One region of the Streptomyces sp. NPDC087787 genome, then DNA from elsewhere that is predicted to be linked to it. Evidence: riboswitches for the same ligand, from Rfam matches in the RefSeq annotation. Region 1 holds a riboswitch; each other region holds the start of a gene.

The links. A riboswitch is a leader RNA that binds a small molecule or an ion and turns the genes downstream of it on or off. The one in region 1 is predicted to bind cyclic di-AMP.
Region 2: it holds a riboswitch for cyclic di-AMP, as region 1 does, so the genes downstream of both, ACIOWN_RS24750 (transglycosylase family protein) here and ACIOWN_RS23810 (transglycosylase SLT domain-containing protein) in region 1, are expected to answer to the same signal.
Region 3: it holds a riboswitch for cyclic di-AMP, as region 1 does, so the genes downstream of both, ACIOWN_RS11415 (M23 family metallopeptidase) here and ACIOWN_RS23810 (transglycosylase SLT domain-containing protein) in region 1, are expected to answer to the same signal.
Region 4: it holds a riboswitch for cyclic di-AMP, as region 1 does, so the genes downstream of both, ACIOWN_RS17840 (M23 family metallopeptidase) here and ACIOWN_RS23810 (transglycosylase SLT domain-containing protein) in region 1, are expected to answer to the same signal.

The regions. Positions count from the first base shown of each region.
Region 1 is NZ_JBIUVQ010000015.1:137,831-142,859, forward strand. Features, by position in the region: gene fahA (fumarylacetoacetase) at 1-246, opposite strand, end outside; gene ACIOWN_RS23800 (ATP-grasp domain-containing protein) at 461-1,699, shown strand; gene ACIOWN_RS23805 (HAD family hydrolase) at 1,831-2,634, shown strand; gene ACIOWN_RS23810 (transglycosylase SLT domain-containing protein) at 2,674-3,159, opposite strand; cyclic di-AMP (ydaO/yuaA leader) riboswitch at 3,165-3,352, opposite strand; gene ACIOWN_RS23815 (polyprenyl synthetase family protein) at 3,835-4,845, shown strand.
Region 2 is NZ_JBIUVQ010000016.1:79,283-84,311, forward strand. Features, by position in the region: gene ACIOWN_RS24735 (DUF501 domain-containing protein) at 1-97, opposite strand, end outside; gene ACIOWN_RS24740 (septum formation initiator family protein) at 123-599, opposite strand; gene eno (phosphopyruvate hydratase) at 744-2,036, opposite strand; gene ACIOWN_RS24750 (transglycosylase family protein) at 2,288-3,001, opposite strand; cyclic di-AMP (ydaO/yuaA leader) riboswitch at 3,006-3,173, opposite strand; gene ACIOWN_RS24755 (transglycosylase family protein) at 3,356-4,369, opposite strand; gene ACIOWN_RS24760 (cytochrome P450) at 4,592-5,029, opposite strand, start outside.
Region 3 is NZ_JBIUVQ010000005.1:366,193-371,221, reverse strand. Features, by position in the region: gene ACIOWN_RS11425 (PrsW family intramembrane metalloprotease) at 1-834, shown strand, start outside; partial or broken gene ACIOWN_RS11420 (aldo/keto reductase) at 854-997, opposite strand; gene ACIOWN_RS11415 (M23 family metallopeptidase) at 1,102-2,139, opposite strand; cyclic di-AMP (ydaO/yuaA leader) riboswitch at 2,151-2,307, opposite strand; tRNA gene ACIOWN_RS11410 (tRNA-Met) at 2,552-2,625, opposite strand; gene ACIOWN_RS11405 (dihydrofolate reductase family protein) at 2,676-3,806, opposite strand; tRNA gene ACIOWN_RS11400 (tRNA-Lys) at 3,972-4,044, opposite strand; gene ACIOWN_RS11395 (DEAD/DEAH box helicase) at 4,244-5,029, opposite strand, start outside.
Region 4 is NZ_JBIUVQ010000010.1:108,935-113,963, forward strand. Features, by position in the region: gene ACIOWN_RS17830 (M16 family metallopeptidase) at 1-643, shown strand, start outside; gene ACIOWN_RS17835 (pitrilysin family protein) at 640-2,028, shown strand; cyclic di-AMP (ydaO/yuaA leader) riboswitch at 2,263-2,424, shown strand; gene ACIOWN_RS17840 (M23 family metallopeptidase) at 2,437-3,192, shown strand; gene ACIOWN_RS17845 (HPr family phosphocarrier protein) at 3,340-3,621, opposite strand; gene ACIOWN_RS17850 (GNAT family N-acetyltransferase) at 3,798-5,029, shown strand, end outside.

The DNA of each region.
Region 1 (5,029 bases):
CGTCAGCGCGCGCCGCACGTCGGACCACGCGGTGCGGCCCGCGGCCAGCAGCGGGTTGAGGCTCGGCCGCGCGAGCAGGTCGGCGTACGGCGAACCGAGCGCCCGCGCCGCCGCCCCCGCGTCGAGCACGTGGTCGCCGAGCCGGACGCCCACGGTCCTCTCCGGCGACCCGGCGCGGGAGAAGACGCCGTAGGGAAGGTTGTGCGGACCGAAGGGGTCGCCCTCGGGGACCTCGAAGGGGGGCATGGGGTGCTGCCTTCCTTATCCGGAATGCCATGTGGTCGGGCCACACGTTACGGGGGCATCCCATGTCTTGGGCAGTGTCTAAAGAGTTTGCAATGTCCGAATTGGCCTTGTGGGAGGGGGCAATTCCGGCTTAGCGTCCTCTGGGGACGCGGACGGGGTGGGTCCGCTCAATGGGGGACACGTGGGGGGACCCGTGGCCAGGAATGCCGTCAGTGTGCCTTTCCGGGCCGACCGCGAGGTGCCGGGCCTGATCGTGAAGTTCGGCGACTACCCGCTGCACCACGGCGGGGTGGGCGCGATCCGCAGCCTGGGCCGTCTGGGTGTGCCCATGTACGCGATCACCGAGGACGCCTACACACCGGCGGCGTCCTCCCGCTATCTCAAACGCGCGTTCGTCTGGCCGACCAGGGGAACGGAGGGCGCGGACCGTCTGGTGGAGGGTCTGCTGCGGATCGGCCGCCGCATCGGCCGGCCCGCCGTCCTGGTGCCCACCGACGAGGAGGCCGCGGTCCTCATCGCCGAGCACCAGGAGGAGCTCAAGGGCCCCTTCCTCTTCCCGCCCGTCACCGCCGGCCTGCCGCGCCGCCTGGCCAGCAAGCAGGGCCTGCACGAACTGTGCGTGGAACACGGCATCCCTAGCCCCAGGGCCGCGTTCCCGGAGTCGTACGAGGACATCGTGGCGTTCGCCGAGAAGACCCGCTTCCCGGTGGTGGCCAAGAACCGCGAGGCGTTCGTGCGGCGCAGCAGCCCCGCGGTGAACGGCACTACGAGGATCAACAGCCGCGAGGGCCTGCTGGCCCTGGCCCGCGACTGGGGCGAGCGGCCCGGCGTGATCCTCCAGGAGTACCTGCCGCGGGAGGAGGCCGAGGACTGGATCGTGCACGCCTACTTCGACCGGAGCTCGACCCCGCTCGCGATGTTCACCGGCGTCAAGGTCCGCTCCTGGCCGCCGCACGCGGGCATGACGGCGAACGCGTACGTCGTCGACAACCCGGAACTCGCCGATCTCGCCGCCCGGTTCATCAAGCAGATCGGCTTCACCGGCATCGTCGACCTCGACCTGCGTTTCGACCGGCGCGACGGGCAGTACAAGCTCCTCGACTTCAATCCGCGCATGGGCGCGCAGTTCCGGCTCTTCGAGAGCGATTCGGGCGTGGACGTGGTCCGTGCCATGCACCTCGACCTGACAGGCCGCCCCGTCCCGGAGGGCGAGCAGCGCACCGGCCACCGCTACGTCGTGGAGAACATCGACCTGCCCGCCCTCCTCGCCTACCGCCGCAGCGGCTACACCACACCGCACGCGCCGGCGAGGGCTAGCGGTACGGAGCTGGCCTGGCTCGCGGGTGACGATCCGCTGCCGTTCGTGACGATGCTCGCCCGCTTCGTGCGGCCGGGCGCCCGGCACCTCTATCAGCTGTGGCGGACCAACCGCCGGGGTGGCACGACCGGTTGAGGCGGAACCCGATCCGGACGGGAGGCGCCAAGAGCCCTCACTCATTGAGAAGTTGGGGAACGGGCGCCCTCGAAGCACGTTCGTCCGGCTCCGGTCGAGTCGGCGGGCCGGGGCATCCGTATTCTCTGATCATGGCCGCCCTCGCATACACCCTCATCGCCACCGACCTGGACGGAACGCTGCTGCGCGGCGACGACACCGTGTCCCAACGGTCCCTCGCCGCGCTCGCGAGGGCGGCGGCCGCCGGTGCCCGGCACCTCGTGGTGACCGGGCGGCCGGCGCCGAGGGTGCGGGAACTGCTCGGCGTCCTCGGCACCACGGGACTCGCGGTGTGCGGTCAGGGCGCACAGCTCTACGACGCCGGCGGCGACCGTCTGCTGTGGTCGGTCACCCTGGACCGGGAGCTGGCCGAGACCGCGCTCGGCAAGATCGAGGCCGAGGTGGGGGAGGTGTACGCCGCGGTCGACCAGGACGGGACCGAGGGGCTCACGCTCATCGAGCCGGGGTACCGCATGCCGCACCCGGCGCTGCCCGCCGTACGGGTCGAACGGCGCGACGAGCTGTGGCACGCGCCCATCAGCAAGGTCTTGCTGCGTCATCCGGTGCTGTCCGACGACGAGCTGGCGGCGGCGGCCCGCGGTGCGGTCGGGTCCCTCGCCACGGTCACCATGTCGGGCCCCGGGACCGTGGAGCTCCAGCCGTGCGGCATCACCAAGGCGACCGGACTGGCGCTCGCCGCCGAACACCTGGGCCTCGGCCGCGAGCGCGCCCTCGCCTTCGGCGACATGCCCAACGACATCCCCATGTTCCAGTGGGCCGCCCGGGGGGTCGCCATGGCCAACGCCCACCCCGAGCTGAAGGCGGTGGCCGACGAGGTCACGACGTCGAACGAGGACGACGGCATCGCCGTCGTCCTCGAACGACTGTTTGTCTAGTGCCGGGGCACCAGCCGGTGTGGGCCGGCCGTCGTCCGGTCAGTAGGCGCCGTGGACGTTGTCGATGGAGCCGTACCGCTTGGCCGCGTAGTTGCAGGCGGCCGTGATGTTGGCGATCGGGTCGTAGATGTCCCAGGACGTCCCGTTCACGTGGTAGGCCCGGAAGGTCGGGTCGATGACCTGGAGCAGACCCTTGGAGGGTATGCCCTTCTTGGCGTTGGAGTCCCAGAGGTTGATGGCACGCGGGTTGCCCGAGGACTCGCGGATGATGTTGCGGTGGATCCCGTTGTAGGAGCCCGGGATGCCCTTCTGCGCCATGACCGCCAGGGAGGCCCGGATCCAGCCGTCGAGGTTGTTCGGGTAGCCGAAGCTCGAGGCCGTGTGAACAGTGGCCGGGGTCGCCGCGGACGCGGTCGTCGCGCCGAGCAGCGGCACGGCGAGGACGGCTGCGCCCGTGCCGGTGACGGCGAGGGTGCGGACGAGACGGGCGGTGCGGGAAGAGCGGCGCTGACCGTTTGCAGGCATGGGGGAATTCCTCTCCGTCGCCTGCGAGGTGAGCTGTCGGGTTCGGGCGGGGAGGTGCCCGGCCGCGCCCTGAAGGGCACGGCTTCACCCCGAGCCGTTCCGGCGCTCCGTACGGCACAGGACGTACGAGCCCGGCCCGGCGGCTTACCTGGGTCCCCCGCTCCTGCCGTGGTTCATTCGGTCGTTGGGATTACGGGCGGCGGCAGGATTCGGCGTCCGCCCGATGGCCGGGAACGTATGCGAGAGCACATGTCCCGAACAAGTGGCTGAATCACACATCGCCCTATTTGACCTTGGTCGGGGCGTATGTGGCGCTTGATCCTTTGCGTCCGTCAAGGGTCAACTCCCCTGACCGTAAAGGGAATGTGAAGGAGTGCGAGAGATGGCGTGGAGGGGGGGCGGAGTGACCCAACTCACGGTTTGTGTGCTCGAAAGGCAATTACCGCTAAAGGGAATTGAAGTCCTAATAGGGGTGAATCGGACTTCGAGTGTGGGTGTGGATGGGCCATGTGGCCGACGCGTGACGGTGGTCACGTCGGGTGATGTGGCCTGGCCCGTATAGGTGGGCGATATCGGTGATCGAAACGTGACCGGATACGCTGACTTGAGTGAGGGCAGCGACCTATCGACAAACCGTGTGAATCCCAGCAGACACCAGCAGACAGGAGACCCCTCGTGACCGTCGTCGGGCCATTCGGGCTGAGCGTGCGGGACCAGGCTCTCGAAGCCGATGTCCAGGCCGGATTGGCGGCTGTCGAGGAAGGGCTGCTCGAAGCCACCAAGAGCGAGGTCCCGTTCATCACGGGGGCCGCGCAGCACCTCGTCAGGGCGGGCGGGAAGCGGTTCCGGCCGATGCTCGTGATGCTCGCGTCCCAGTTCGGTGACCCGTACGCGCCGGGGATCGTGCCGTCGGCCGTGGTGGTGGAGCTGACCCATCTGGCCACGCTGTACCACGACGACGTGATGGACGAGGCCGCCGTGCGCCGCGGGGTGGCCAGCGCCAACACCCGCTGGGGCAACTCGGTCGCGGTCCTGACCGGCGACTTCCTGTTCGCCCGGGCCTCGCAGATCCTCGCCGACCTCGGCCCGGAGGCGGTGCGGGTGCAGGCCCTGGCGTTCGAACGGCTGGTCACGGGTCAGATCCTGGAGACGGCGGGCCCGCAGGACGGCCGGGACCCGGTCGACCACTACCTGGACGTGCTGGGCGGCAAGACCGGGTCGCTGGTGGCGGTGTCGTGCCGGTTCGGCGCGATGATGTCCGGCGCCGACGAGACCGTCGTGGACGTGCTGACGCAGTACGGCGAACGGCTGGGCGTCGCCTTCCAGCTCGCGGACGACGTCCTGGACATCGCCTCCGACTCGCACGAGTCGGGCAAGACGCCCGGCACCGACCTGCGCGAGGGCATCGCCACGCTGCCGGTGCTGAGGCTGCGCGAGCGCGCGGCCCGGCTGGGGCTGCCCGAGGACCTCGCGCTGTGCGAGCTGCTGGACTCCGACCTGACCGACGACGCCCGGCACGCGGAGGCGCTGGCGGCGCTGCGCGCGCACCCGGCGCTGGAGCAGGCCCGCCGGGACACCGTGCGCTACGCCAAGGAGGCGCGGGCCGCGCTGGCGCCGCTGCGGGAGTGCGAGGCGAAGGCCGCGCTGCTGCAGATGTGCGACGCGGTGGTGCACCGGGCCGGCTGACGCCCGTCCGGTACCGCAACCTGCCCGGACGTCCCGCCGGGCGACCCCTTCGGAGCGGCGCTCTCCAGGGCTACCCCTACGGGGTGGCGGAGGCGTCGCCCTTTGTGTGTCATACCGCAGGCGTACACGGAGTTGGCTCCGGGGTCTGACGCTTCCGCCCGGCCGATTTGGTCAGATGGACACT
Region 2 (5,029 bases), on a different contig from region 1:
GCAGCCCGCGCGGCGGCCGGCCGAGCTGCTGCTCGAAGGCCTCGACGTCCGCCTCGGTGGGCTCGGTGCGCTCAGTGGACGGCGGTGGGGTTTCCATGCCTTGCGTACATCTCTCTGTCAGTTCACTGGTCGGAGGCGTCGGACTTGTCGACTCCGTCCCAGACGTTGGCGTACCAGGGGCGGCGGGCCGTCCCCCGCTCGGCGCGGGACCGCTCGGCCGGGCCCGGTTCGACCACGGAGTAGCCGGTCTCCCCGGGCTTCACGTAGTGCAGCCGCCGCCGGATCTGCTGTTCGGCGTAGGCGTCGTCCTGCCAGCGTGCCTTGAGGTCGCGCAGTTGTTCCACCCGCTGCTGGGCCTGCCGCTTCTGGCGTTGCAGGTCGGCGATGTCGGCGCGCTGGGAGACGTACTGCCGCATCGGATACGCGAGGGCGACCACCATCGAGCACAGCACCAGCGCGAGCAGCGCCGCGCGGCCGGTGAGGCGGGAGCGGCGGGCCTGGCGCCGGGTCTGCGAACGGTAGACGCGGGCCGCGGTCTGCTCACCGAGCAGCCTGATCCTGGTCGTGGTGGAGAACCGGTCCCGGTCCTTGACGGCCATCGTCCCGCCTCCCGTTCGTGCCCGCGCACACACGTGCGTACGTCCCCGGACACGGTACGGGACCGGGTACGGGGACGTACGTGCGACGGGCGAAGCCGTACGCTGTGCGGCTCAGCCGCCGTGGCGGCCGAGCCCTTGCCGCGCCTACTGGGCGGAGCGGAACCGCGGGAAGGCCGAGCGGCCCGCGTACACCGCGGCGTCGTCGAGGATCTCCTCGATGCGCAGCAGCTGGTTGTACTTGGCGACGCGCTCGGAGCGGGCCGGGGCGCCGGTCTTGATCTGGCCGCAGTTGGTGGCGACGGCCAGGTCGGCGATCGTGACGTCCTCGGTCTCGCCGGAGCGGTGGGACATCATGCACTTGAAGCCGTTGCGCTGGGCCAGCTCGACGGCGTCCAGGGTCTCGGTGAGCGAACCGATCTGGTTCACCTTCACGAGCAGCGCGTTGGCGGCGCCCTCCTCGATGCCGCGGGCGAGACGCTCGGGGTTGGTGACGAACAGGTCGTCGCCGACGAGCTGGACCCTGTCGCCGAGCTTGTCGGTGATGACCTTCCAGCCGGCCCAGTCGTCCTCGAACAGCGGGTCCTCGATGGAGACGAGCGGGTAGGCGGCCACCAGCTCCTCGTAGTACTCGGTCATCTCCGCCGCGGAGCGGTCCTTGCCCTCGAAGAGGTACTTGCCGTCCTTGTAGAACTCGGAGGCGGCGACGTCGAGCGCGAGGGCGATCTGCTCGCCGGGCGCGTAGCCGGCTTCCTTGATCGCTTCGAGGATGAGGTCGAGGGCCTCGCGGTTGGAGCCGAGGTTCGGGGCGAAGCCGCCCTCGTCGCCGAGGCCGGTGGACAGGCCCTTGCTCTTCAGGACCTTCTTCAGGGTGTGGTAGACCTCGGTGCCCCAGCGCAGGGCCTCGGAGAAGGACTCCGCGCCGATCGGGGCGATCATGAACTCCTGGATGTCCACGTTGGAGTCGGCGTGCGAGCCGCCGTTCAGGATGTTCATCATCGGCACCGGCAGCAGGTGCGCGTTCGGACCGCCCAGGTAGCGGAAGAGGGGGAGGTCCGAGGCCTCGGAGGCGGCGTGGGCGACGGCGAGGGAGACGCCGAGGATGGCGTTGGCGCCCAGCGAGCCCTTGTTGTCGGTGGCGTCCAGGTCGAACATGGCCTGGTCGATCAGACGCTGCTCGGTGGCGTCGTAGCCGACGAGCTCCGGGCCGATCTGCTCGATCACGGCGAGGACGGCCTTCTCGACGCCCTTGCCCTGGTAGCGGTTGGGGTCTCCGTCACGGAGCTCGACGGCCTCGAAGGCACCGGTGGAGGCGCCGGAGGGGACGGCGGCACGACCGGTGCTGCCGTCGTCGAGGCCGACCTCGACCTCGACCGTGGGGTTGCCTCGGGAGTCCAGGATTTCCCGGGCTACGACGACGTCGATGGACGGCACGAGCATCTCCTTCTGGGATGTGACGCTGAAAGTGCGGGGCGTGAGCCCTGCGACTAGAGCCTAACCGTCCCGGGGCGGCGACCGGCCGACCGACCGCCTCATGGACAGAGTGACAGTACCCTTTGTTCCCGTTCGGAACAAAGGGGAGGGGAATCTTCGGGAACGGGACGGTGTGCGGGAGACGAAAAAAGCCCCGCCCCGGGCGCGCAGGGGGGAACGCGCCGGGGCGGGGAGCCCGTGGAGGGCGGGACGGGCCCTTACTTCAGGTGGAGCTGCTGGCCCGGGTAGATGAGGTCGGCGTTGTCGACGACGTCCTTGTTCAGCTCGAACAGCTTCTGCCAGCCGCCCTGGACGCCGTGGCGGGCGGCGATGGAGCTGAGGGTGTCGCCGGAGACCACCTTGTACTCGCCGTCGCCCTTCTCGACCTTCTTGCCGGTCGGCGTGGTCACGGTCCCGCTCGGGGCCGAACGCGTCGCGGAGCGGCTGGCGGCCTGCCGCTCGGTCGAGCGGGTGGCGGTGCTCTTGGCGGAGCTGCCACCCGCCGACGAGGACGCCGAGCCCGACGAGGACGACGACGCGGGGGCGCTGCCGGTGTAGGCGGCGCCGGACAGGCCCTTGCCGCAGACCGGCCAGGCACCCTTGCCCTGGCCCGCGAGCACCTTCTCGGCGACGGCTATCTGCTGCGACTTGGAGGCCAGGTCGGCGCGCGACGCGTAGGAGGTGCCGCCGTACCCGGCCCAGGTGGAGTTGGTGAACTGGAGGCCGCCGTAGAAGCCGTTGCCGGTGTTGATGGACCAGTTGCCACCGGACTCGCACTGTGCGACCGCGTCCCACTGGGAGGCGGTGGCGGCGGAGGCGTCGCCGACCGCCATCAGCGGGGCGGCGACCGCGGCGCCGGCGACACCGGCGAGCGCGACGACACGGGTGGCCCTGGACGGACGGCGGTGCTTGCCCTTGCTGGAGAACAGCATGGATGGATCCCCTCACCGACGCCTGCGAGGTGAGCTGTCGGGTTCGGGCCGGTTGAGTTGCCCGGCCGTGCCTCGTACACGAGGCACGGCTCCACCCCTAGCCGCTCCGGTCAACTGCCCGGTGCGGCGCCTACCTTGGGTCCCCCGCTCCTGCCCACGGCGCTTGACGCGACGACTGTTCCCGTGCGGCCGCTGGCAGGATTCGGCGTTGCGGCAGCCGGGGCTCGCGGTGACGAGCGGTCACGACCGTAGGCACGCGCTCCGCCGAATTCCAAAGACGATCAGGGCTTCTGAGACTCATCCCACACTTTCCCCGAATGGGGCATTCGGGGCGAAGCGTGACGTGAACTCCCGCTACTTCTGGGGCGTTTCGGTAGGGATATTCAGGGTCTGACCGGCGGAGACGTGGTTCGGGTCGGACCCGATCGCGCCCTTGTTCGCGGCGTACAGCGCATCCCATCCGCCGGGCACGTCAAGGGAGTCGGCGATGGACTCGAGGGAGTCGCCGGCGCGAACGGTGTAGGAGTCGCCGGCGCGTGCGGCGTGGCGGCCGGCGGAGGCGGCCGTGTGGTTGTCGACCAGGTTCTCGACGGCACTGCCGCCGCGGTGCCGCCCGCCGCCCAGCGCCCCGGTGTCGACCAGGGCCGAACTGCCGCCGACCTGCCAGGACTTGTCCGTACCGCCCGGCTCCGGCGCGACCGGGGACGAGGTGTCGGACGACTGGGACCCGCTCACGGCGACATCACGGGATGTGTCGGACTTACCCGGCTTACCCTTCTTGGCCGGCGAGGACGGCGAGGGTGAGGACGTGGTGGGGGACTCGCTCGGGTAGTCGGAGGAGTCGGCCGGACCGGGCTCGGTGTCCGACGAGCCGGACGAGTCGGCCGGCGTCTGTGACGAGTTCGACAGACCGAGGTCGTCGGTGAGCGACTTCCCGGAGGAGTTGGAGGATCCGGTATCGCCCACTCCGGTGTCCACCTTCGCCGCCTCGGACTTCTCGCCGAGACCGGAGAGCAGCCCGCACGTCGGCCAGGCACCGGGACCCTTGTCGGCGAGCACCTTCTCAGCCACGGCTATCTGCTGGGACCGGCTCGCCTGATCGGCGCTCAGCGCGTAGTCGAGGCCGCCGTACTTCTCCCAGTCGTCCTGCGTCATCTGCAGGCCGCCGTAGTAGCCGTTGCCGGCGTTGGAGCTCCAGGCGCCGCCGCTCTCGCACTTGGCCACCTTGTCCCAGGTGTTGCCGTCGGCGGCGCTGGCGGCGCCGGCGCCCATCAGCGGGATGGCGATGGCGGATCCGGTCACTCCAGCGGCGACGAGGAGGGCCGGAGCCTGACGGGGCCGACGGTGACGGCCGTTCCCGGAGAGCATACGGAGACCTTTCGTGCGACAACGCTGACCGGCGTGGCGGCCGCGACTCGGCGCCACGCTGATGGGTGAAAGTAGCCGCTGACGCTCGCTTGTTACAAGTTCATGCCGCACAGATCACGTGAAGATCACACAGCTGACGCTGTGTCATGTTCGGGGCCGTCAGTGGGTAGGGGCGATGCGGCCGCAGGCGCCTTTTCCGGCCTTGTCCGGCTTCCCTCCGACTTACCGACCAGGGGTGAACCGCACCGGCAGCGTCCGCAGTCCGCGCATGATGAGCCCGCCGCGCCAGCGCAAATCGGCCGGATCCGCGTCCAGTTGGAGGTCCGGAAGCCGGGTGAGGAGGGTGGCCAGCGCTGTCTGGCCCTCCAGTCGGGCGAGCGGCGCGCCGAGGCAGTAGTGGATGCCGTGTCCGTAGCCGAGGTGTTGATTGTCACGTCGCCCGAGATCGAGGACGTCGGGGCTGTCGAACCTCTCCGGATCCCGGTCGGCGGCGGCGAGGACGACGAGGACCGGGTCGCCGGGGGCGATGTCCTGCCCGCCGATGGTGAGCGGCTCGGTGGCGTAGCGCCAGGTGGCCAGTTCCACCGGACCGTCGTAGCGCAGGAGTTCCTCCACTCCCGTCTCCAGCAGGCCGCCGTCCCCATCGGCGAGGGACCGCTG
Region 3 (5,029 bases), on a different contig from region 1:
CGTGGCATCGCCTCCGTCACGGCGGCGACCTTCTTCGTCCGCGTCATCATGTCGCCGTTCGCGCACCCGATGTTCACCGTGCTCACCGGCATCGGCTTCGGCATCGCCGCCATGTCCGGGGACCGCCGCCTGCGGCGCCTGCTGCCGCCGCCGGCCGGGCTGCTGCTCGCGATGGGCATGCACGCCCTGTGGAACGGCTCGACGACCTTCGGCGAGTACGGCTTCTTCGCGGTCTACGCCGCCATCATGGTGCCCGTCTTCGGGCTGCTGACCTGGCTGGTCGTGTGGACCCGGCAGCGCGAGCTGAGGACCGTGCGCGAGGAACTGCCCGCGTACACGGCCGCGGGATGGCTCAACCCGGCCGAACCGTTCGCCCTGGCCTCCATGCGGGCGCGCCGACTGGCCCGCGACCACGCGCGGCGCCACCTCGGCAGGCAGGCGGCGCGGACGGTTGCCCAGTACGAGGCGTACGCGACCTCGCTGGCGTTCCTCCGGCACCGCGGGCACCTGGGGTGGGCCGGGGCCGACTTCGCCGTACGGGAGCGGGAACTGCTGCACGAGCTGTGGCGCAGACGGGAGGTGGCGCAGCCCGCCCTGGACCACGCGGCCAGGATGACGACGCCCATCGCCGCGCCACCCTGGCCGGGGTACGCGGTGCACGGGGTCCACGGGATGCAGGGGGCCTGCGGGGCGCACCCGCGGCCACCGGGGTACGGGTCGTACGGGCCGGCGACGCCGTATCCGCACGGTCCGGCGTACGGGCCGGTGACCCCGTATCCCCACGGTCCGGCGGTGCCGTATCCCTCGTACAACCCGTACCGGACCCCGTCGTAGCGGCCCCCGGGGACGGGAGTCACGCCGACCCCTGCGTCAGCTTCCCGAGCTCCTCCTCCGTCAGCCGCAGCTCCGCGACCCCGAGCAGCGCCGGGAGCTGTTCCACCGTCCGCGCCGAGGCGATCGGGGCGGCCACCGTCGGCTGTGCGACGAGCCAGGTCAGGTTGCAAACGTGCCGGAGCGGCCCTTCCGGACAGGCCGCGTCCGGCCGCGAAGGTCGCGAACAAGCCCCACGGCTTCGCCGGCGGTGGGACCGGTCCGTGTCGGTCAGGGGGTGAGGCCCCTGTCGCGCAGCCACGCCGTCGGGTCGATCCCGGTGGACTGGCCGCCCGGGTGGACCTCCAGGTGGAGGTGGGGCCCGGTGACGTTGCCGGTGGCACCCACGCGGCCGATCACGTCGCCCGTACTGACCTGCTGGCCGACGCTGACGTTGATCGACGACTGGTGGCAGTACCAGAGCTCGGTGCCGTCGTCGAGGGTGAGGATCGTGCGGTAGCCGTAGGCACCGGCCCAGCCGGCCTCGGTGACGGTGCCGGTGTGGATCGCCTTGAGCAGGGTGCCCGTGGGCGCGGCGAAGTCGAGGCCGGTGTGGTAGCCGGAGGACCACATGGAGCCGGCCTGGCCGAAGGAAGAGGTGAGCGTGTACGAGGAGGTGGGCAGCGTGTACTGCTTGGCCAGCTCGGCCAGCCGCGCCTCCTCGGCCTTCCGCGCGGCCTCCTCCTCCGCCTTCTTCTTGGCGGCGGCGGCCTCGGCCTCGGCCGTCTCCCGCGCCTTCGCGGCATCGTCGGCGGCCTTCTTGGCGGCAGCGGCCTGGGCGTCCGCCTGGGCCTTGGCCTCGATCTGCTCCTGCTGCTGCTCGGCCTGCGCCATGATCCGGTTGCGCAGCACCTCGCCGGCGTCCGAGGTGCCCTGCCCGGTCTCGGCGGCGGTCACGCCGATGCCGCTGAGCGCGGTCGCCGAGCCCTCGGGGGCGGCGTCGGAGCCGTCCTCGAACAGGGAGCCCACGGACGGCAGGTCGGGCAGCGAGATGGACACCGGCGGCTTGGCGCTGTTGGCACTGGCCATGCCGCCCGCGCCGACGGCGGCGATGACACCGACGCCGAGAACGGTGGAGCTGCGGGCGAGCCCGCCGCCGCGCTGCTTGGCGACGCGGTGCCGGCCACGGACGGGACGGATGGACTCCGCGCTCGGGTTCCACTCCTCCCAGGGGCCCTCATCGGCGCGTCGGCTGTCGTAGCCGAAGGTCTCGCCGTGCTGGCGGCTCGGCGCGAACGGGGCTTCCGGAGCAGGCGGGTTGGACGCCACGAAGGCGCACTCCTTTCCTTCCGCATCGCCTACCGGGTTAGCTGACGGGTTCGGAGCGGGAAGGTCTCCTACGCGCGTAAACAAGCCGTGTTCATACGGCGGTTACGCTCGATTCACCCCAAGTAGGTGGTTCCCCGGTTCCCTTGCGGGATTCGGCGTGCGCGCACGGAGCCGCCTCTTGTGACGGCTGGGACGACCGTGCTGCGTTATCGAACGTTAATAGACGCGGGCCCCTGATTCCAAGCCGTTCGGCTTGATCACTCAACCTTCCGGCCCGACCTTACGGTCCATGAGCACCGAAAACCGGGCGAGTTGACCGCACTTTCCGGAGCTCTTGAGACGAGCACCCGTGGAGGAGCGAAAACACTCAGGGCCGGAATCCATGAATCGGATTCCGGCCCTGAGCCTTCAGTAGCGGGGACAGGATTTGAACCTGCGACCTCTGGGTTATGAGCCCAGCGAGCTACCGAGCTGCTCCACCCCGCGTCGTTGTGACACCAGTATATGCCATCCGGAAGGCCGCTCGCACCAACCTCTCAGCCGAGCAGATGCCGGTTGGGTTCCGTGGCCCTCTCCTCGAACTCCGGCACCACGACGACGACCGCGCCACCGGCCGCCAGCACCCCGGTTCCGTCGGCGCCCTCGACGAACGTGTCCGGCTCCCGCCACGCCGTCACCACGCGCCGCACCCCGGCGTCCAGAATCAGCCGGGCGCACGGACGCGGCCGGGAGGCGCGGCGGGCGCACGGCTCCAGGCTGCTGTACACCGTGGCGTCCGGCAGCCGTGGATCCGCCGGGTCGACCTTGGCCAGCGCCGCCTCCTCCGCGTGCACGACCGGGTCGTCCCCCTCCCGCGAGTACCCGCGGGCGAGTTCGGTCCCGTCGGCGGCGACCACCACGGCGCCCACGCTGAACGCGGTCCGGGACGGCGGGCACTGGGCCGCCAGTTCGCAGGCGATCCGGAGCCAGTGCCGGTCCGCGGGAACGGCGCGGCCGGCGGTGCCGGGAGCGGTGGGCTCGTAGCGCACGAGGACGACGTCCTCGATGGTCCGCGTCTCCACCAGCCGCAGCCGCCCGCCCTGGTAGGCCCCCGGCCCGAACAGCCGGGGCGCGTCCGGGTCCCCCACGAACAGGGGGGCGAGCACGAGCTGCACCTCGTCCGCGAGCTGCTGCCGCAGCAGCTGGGTGTGGACGGACCCGCCGCCCTCGACCATGAGCCGGCGCACCCCGCGCACGTCGTGCAGGTGCTCGAGCAGCCGGGGCCAGCCGAGTTCGGCGCCCAGCGGCACGACGTCGGCGGCCAGGCCCGTACGCCGCAGCCGCAGCGCGCCCTCGTCGGTCGTGTAGAGGACCTTCTCGCCGCCGGTGTGCCAGAAGGGCGCTTCGGGGTCCAGCTCGCCGGAGGCGCTGACCGCGACCTTCAGCGGGTACTCCGGCTTCCCGGCGGCGCGGCGGGCGGCCCGCCGCTCGGGCGAGTTCACCAGCAGCCGCGGATTGTCGGCCCGCAGGGTGCCGGCGCCGATCAGGATCGCGTCGGACGACGCCCGCACCTCGTCGACCCGGTCGAAGTCGGCGGGGCTGGAGAGCAGCAGGCGCTCGGGGCCGGTGTCGTCCAGGTAGCCGTCGAGCGAGACGGCGGCGGACAGCAGGACGTACGGGTGGGGCATCGACGCCCTCTCTCTCGGCGACGGGCTCGCCCCCAGTGTGACCGACGGACCAGGTGGGCACCGCCCTTCGGGCCACCTGGAGAATCCCGGGCCCACGGCTGACCCACCAACGACGGAACCCCCGTCCGACCAGGTCGGCGGGGGTTCCGAGGGCGCGGGCGCCGGTAGGCCCTGTGGGACTCGAACCCACAACCAATGGATTAAAAGTCCACTGCTCTGCCAATTGAGCTAAGGGCCCGGGCGATGTTGCTTACCCGAGCATAGCGGGAGGAGGGCCCGTCGCCGATCGGGTATCGGGGGTGCCAGGCCGGAAGTTCGGCGTGATCGGTGGTGACCGGGTGACGGCCGGGGTCAGAAGATCCCTTTTTGGCCGGCGCGAAAACCGCAGGGCCCGTACGACCGGAGTCGTACGGGCCCTGCGGGTGAATCACTTGGCGTCAGCCGTTGCGCTTCCAGCGCGGCTTGTCGTCGCGGCGGCCGAAGGAGCCGCCGCCGCTGCGGTGGTCGTCACGGCGGCCGTAGGGACGCTCGTGACCGCCGGAGCGGAAGCCGGGGCGGTCGCCCTGGCGGTCGCGGTTGAACGGACGGTCGCTGCCGCGGTGCCCGCCGCGCTCGTCGCGCCGGGCCGGACGGTCGTCCCGGCGGAAGCCGCCACGGTCGTCACGGCGGTCGTCACGGCGGTCGAACGAGCCGCGGTCGTCACGGCGGTCGAAGGAACGGGGCGCACGGTCCCGGTCGCGGTTGAAGCCGCCCCGGTCGTCACGCCGCTCGAAGGAACGGCCACCACGGTCACCCCGGTCACCGCGGTCGTCACGGCGGAAGCCACGGTCGTCACGGCGCTCGAAGCCGCGGTCACGGTCACGGTCGAAGGAACGGCCACCGCGGTCGCCCCGGTCGTCGCGGCGGAAGCCACCCCGGTCGCCGCGGTCACGGTCACGGTCGCGGTTGAAGCCGCCGCGGTCGTCACGGCGGTCGAGCGAGCCGCGGTCGTCACGACGGTCGAAGGAACGCGGCGCACGGTCCCGGTCACGCTGGAAGCCGCCCCGGTCCTCACGCCGCTCACGCCGGTCGTACGACGACGGGGCCGCCGCACGCTCCTCGCGCTCCTCGCGCTCGGCGCCCTCTTCCCGGTCGATGCGCTCGATGTCCCGGGCCGCCGGCTGCTCCGGCACCGACACCTCGGCCACCGCCTGCTCACCGGCCACCGCGTCCGAACCCTCGGG
Region 4 (5,029 bases), on a different contig from region 1:
CGTCATCGGCGGGCAGCTGCGCGAGGTCGTCGAGGAGGAGGTCCCGGCCCGCGCACTGATGGCCGCCTACCGGCTCCCGCACGACGGCACGCGCGCGTGCGACGCGGCCGACCTGGCGCTCACCATCCTCGGCGGCGGCGAGTCCTCGCGGCTCTACAACCGGCTGGTGCGCCGCGACCGTACGGCTGTCGCGGCCGGTTTCGGCCTGCTGCGGCTGTCCGGCGCGCCCTCCCTCGGCTGGCTGGACGTCAAGACCTCCGGCGACGTCGAGGTCCCGGTCATCGAGTCGGCGATCGACGAGGAGCTCGCCCGGTTCGCCGAACAGGGTCCGACGGCCGAGGAGATGGAGCGCGCCCAGGCCCAGCTGGAGCGCGAGTGGCTGGACCGTCTCGGCACCGTCGCCGGCCGCGCCGACGAACTGTGCCGCTACGCCGTCCTGTTCGGCGACCCGCAGCTGGCCCTGACCGCCGTCGCCCGGGTCCTGGAGGTGACGCCCGAGGAGGTCCAGGAGGTCGCCAAGTCCCGCCTGCGTCCCGACAACCGCGCGGTGCTCGTCTACGAGCCGACCGCCGCCGCTGCGCAGGACGACGCCCAGGACGCGGACGCCGCGGCCACCGACGAGACCGAGGAGGCGGCGAAGTGACCGAGCTCGCCACGATGGAGTTCCACCCCCAGCCCCGGGCCGGCGCGGCCAGGCCGTGGGCGTTCCCCGCCCCCGAGCGCGGGACCCTGGACAACGGCCTGACGGTGTTGCGCTGTCACCGCCCCGGCCAGCAGGTCGTCGCCGTGGAGGTGCTGCTTGACGCGCCCCTGGAGGCGGAGCCGGCCGACCTGGACGGCGTGGCCACGATCATGGCGCGGGCCTTCTCCGAGGGCACCGACAAGCACTCCGCCGAGGAGTTCGCCGCCGAGCTGGAGCGCGCGGGCGCCACCCTCGACGCGCACGCCGACCACCCCGGCGTACGGCTGAGCCTGGAGGTCCCGGCCTCGCGTCTGGCCAAGGGGCTCGGCCTGCTGTCCGACGCCCTCAGGGCGCCCGCGTTCGCCGACTCCGAGGTCGAGCGGCTGGTGCGCAACCGGCTCGACGAGATCCCGCACGAGCTGGCCAACCCGGCCCGCCGCGCCGCCAAGGAGCTGTCCAAGGAGCTCTTCCCGGCCGACTCGCGCATGTCGCGTCCCCGCCAGGGCACCGAGGAGACGGTCGGCGCCATCGACTCGGCTGCCGTCCGCGCCTTCTACAACCGGCACGTGCGTCCGGCCACGGCCACCGCCGTGGTCGTCGGCGACCTCACCGGAGTCGACCTCGACGAGCTGCTGGGCCGGACCCTGGGCGCCTGGTCCGGCGCGCCCGCCAAGCCGCGGCCCGTGCCGCCGGTGACCGCCGACGACACCGGCCGCGTCGTCATCGTGGACCGGCCCGGCGCCGTCCAGACGCAGCTCCTCATCGGCCGCATCGGCCCCGACCGGCACGCCCGCGTGTGGCCCGCCCAGGTGCTCGGCACGTACTGCCTCGGCGGCACCCTCACCTCCCGCCTGGACCGCGTCCTGCGCGAGGAGAAGGGCTACACCTACGGCGTCCGGGCGTTCGGCCAGGTGATGCGCTCGGCCCCCGACGGGTCGGGCGCCGCGATGCTCGCCATCAGCGGCTCGGTCGACACCCCGAACACCGGCCCGGCCCTGGACGACCTGTTCACGGTGCTGCGCAAGCTCGCCGCCGAGGGCCTCACCGACGCCGAGCGTGACGTCGCCGTGCAGAACCTCGTCGGCGTGGCCCCGCTGAAGTACGAGACGGCCGCCGCCGTGGCGGGCACGCTGGCCGACCAGGTCGAGCAGCACCTGCCCGACGACTACCAGGCGACGCTCTATCAGCAGCTCGCCGCCACCGGCACGGTGGAGGCCACCGCGGCCGTCGTCAACGCCTTCCCGGTGGACCGTCTCGTGACGGTCCTCGTCGGTGACGCGGCGCAGATCAAGGAGCCCGTCGAGGCCCTGGGCGTCGGCCGGGTCACCGTCGTCGAGGCCGAGTAGGGGTACACCCGGCCGCCGCCGTGCGCGGCGACCGGCACACACGCGCGTGGGGCCCTGGTGACCGAAGCGTCACCAGGGCCCTGTGTTGTCCGAGTGTGGTCCGAATTGATGGGGAGAGCGCCTTTCGCCCTGTGGTATGCGCTACAAAACTTCTGATCCGTTTGGGAATTGAAAGCGGCCCCGCTTAGCGTCGGTCCGGCTGTTCGTCGGGCAGTGCGCCGCGTCCGCGGCACCGGACAGTCATCGCCGAGTCCCCGTACGGCGCGAGCCAGGGGAGCCGGGGACCCACCGTCCCTGGGGTGAATCGGACACCCGCGCGCGATGCGTAGGGGGCCGTAGGAGACCTTCCCGCTCCGAACCCGTCAGCTAACCCGGTAGGCGACACGGAAGGAAAGGACCCACGTCTCCATGGCGTTCACCCGCGCCGCCGGGAAGCACCGGCGGCCGAGCCGGATGCACCGCACCACCGCCCACGCTGCGGGCGTCGCGGCCCTGGCCACCACCGGTGCCATCGGCACCCTCGCCGCCCCGGCCCTCGCGGCGGAGGCTCCCGCCCCCGAGGACACCGGCCTCACCCCGGTCGTCACCATCGGCGACAGCGTCGCCGAGAAGATCGACGCCCAGGCCGTCGCCCAGCACCGGGCCGCCGCGCGCAAGGAGGCCGAGAAGGCCGCGCGCAAGAAGGCCGCCGAGCAGGCGGTGAAGGAGCGCGAGGCCAAGGCGCGCGCCGCCCGCGAGGCCGAGCGTGAGCGCCTCAACGCCTTCGTCACGCCGATCTCCGACTCCTACGTGTCGACCGGCTACCGGACCGGCGGCTCCCTGTGGTCCTCCGGCACCCACACCGGCGTCGACTTCCACGCCGCGAGCGGCGCCGGCGTCCACGCGGTCGGCAGCGGCACCGTCGTCGACGCCGGCTGGGGCGGGGCGTACGGGAACCAGATCGTGATCAGGATGGCCGACGGCATGTACACCCAGTACGGGCACCTGTCGTCCATCCAGGTCTCGGTGGGCCAGCACGTGATCCCCGGTCAGCGGATCGCCCTGTCCGGCGCGACCGGCAACGTCACCGGACCGCACCTCCACTTCGAGGCCCGTACGACCCCGGACTACGGCTCCGACGTCGACCCCGTGGCCTACCTCCGCAAGCACGGCGTCAACGTCTGACCCGCCGCCCGGCGCACCGTCCGGCCCTCCCGAGGCCCCTGCTCCCGAGCCGGGGCCTCCGGCGTTCCCCGGCGGCCGCCACCGGCACGCCGAAGCCGTGCCACCCGTCCGGGCGGCACGGCTTCGGCGCAGGACCGTTCCTGCCGGTCAGACCGTCTCGGGAAGCTCCTCGAGCCCCTCGGCGACCAGCTTGGCCAGCCGGTCGAGCGCGGCGTCCGCGCCGTCGGCGTCGGAGGCCAGGACGACCTCCTCGCCGCCCTCGGCGCCGAGGCCGAGCACGGCCAGCATGGAGGCCGCGTTGACGGGCGTCCCGTCGGCCTTGGCGATCGTCACCGGGATGCCTGCGGCCGTGGCGGCCCGGACGAAGATGGAAGCGGGGCGGGCGTGGAGACCCTCGGCCCAGCCGACGTTGACGCGGCGCTCAGCCATGTGTTGCTGCCCTTCAGGTGATCAGGGTTGTCTAGACCAGTTTTCCACACGTGGTGCGAGCACGGAGCGGGCGTGTGCGCCGCTCCGGGTGGCGCCGGACCGCGGCCTCGGTCCGATGTGTGTCCTCCACAGACTGCCTCGCGCCGCTGTGGGACGCGAGCCGTACGCTGGGCCCCATGCAGACCTCGCCGGACCGGCACGAGTACCCCGCCCACTGGGAGGCCGACGTGGTACTGCGCGACGGCGGCACCGCACGGATCCGCCCCATCACCGCCGATGACGCCGGCCGTCTGGTCAGCTTCTACGAGCAGGTGTCGGACGAGTCCAAGTACTACCGCTTCTTCGCGCCCTACCCGCGGCTCTCCGCGAAGGACGTCCACCGCTTCACGCACCACGACTTCGTGGATCGGGTGGGACTCGCGGCCACGGTCGGCGGCGAGTTCATCGCCACCGTACGCTACGACCGCATCGGCGCGGACGGCATGCCCGCCTCGGCGCCCTCCGACGAGGCCGAGGTCGCCTTCCTCGTACAGGACGCCCACCAGGGCCGGGGCGTCGCCTCCGCGCTCCTGGAGCACATCGCCGCCGTCGCCCGGGAGCGCGGCATCCGCCGATTCACCGCCGAGGTGCTGCCGGCCAACACCAAGATGATCAAGGTGTTCACGGACGCCGGGTACACCCAGAAGCGCAGTTTCGAGGACGGCGTCGTACACCTGGAGTTCGGCATCGAGCCCACCGACCGCTCGCTGGCCGTGCAGCACGCACGGGAGCAGCGGGCCGAGGCGCGGTCGGTACGGCGGCTCCTGGTGCCCGGCTCGGTCGCCGTCGTCGGAGTGGGCCGCACGCGCGGGGGCGTGGGCCGCGGCATCCTCGACCACATCCGCGACGCAGGGTTCACGGGGCGGCTCCACGCCGTGAACCGGGCCTTCGGCGAGGACCGCCGGGAGATCGACGGGGTGCCCGCCCACCGCTCGGTGCGCGACATCGACGGTCCCGTGGACCTCGCCGTCGTCGCCGTGCCGGCCGAACACGTCCCGGACGCCGTCGCCGAGTGCGGGGAGCACGGGGTGCAGGGGCTCGTCGTGATCTCCGCGGGCTACGCGGAGAGCGGCCCCGAGGGACGCGAGAGGCAGCGCGCGCTCGTGCGGCAGGCGCGCTCGTACGGCATGCGGATCATCGGGCCCAACACCTTCGGCATCATCAACACCTCGCCGGACGTCCGGCTCAACGCCTCCCTCGCCCCCGAGCTGCCCCGGCCCGGCCGCATCGGGCTTTTCGCCCAGTCCGGGGCCATCGGCATCGCGCTGCTGTCCCGGCTGCACCGGCGCGGCGGCGGGGTCACCGGGGTCACGGGCGTGTCGACCTTCGTGTCGGCCGGCAACAGGGCGGACGTCTCCGGCAACGACGT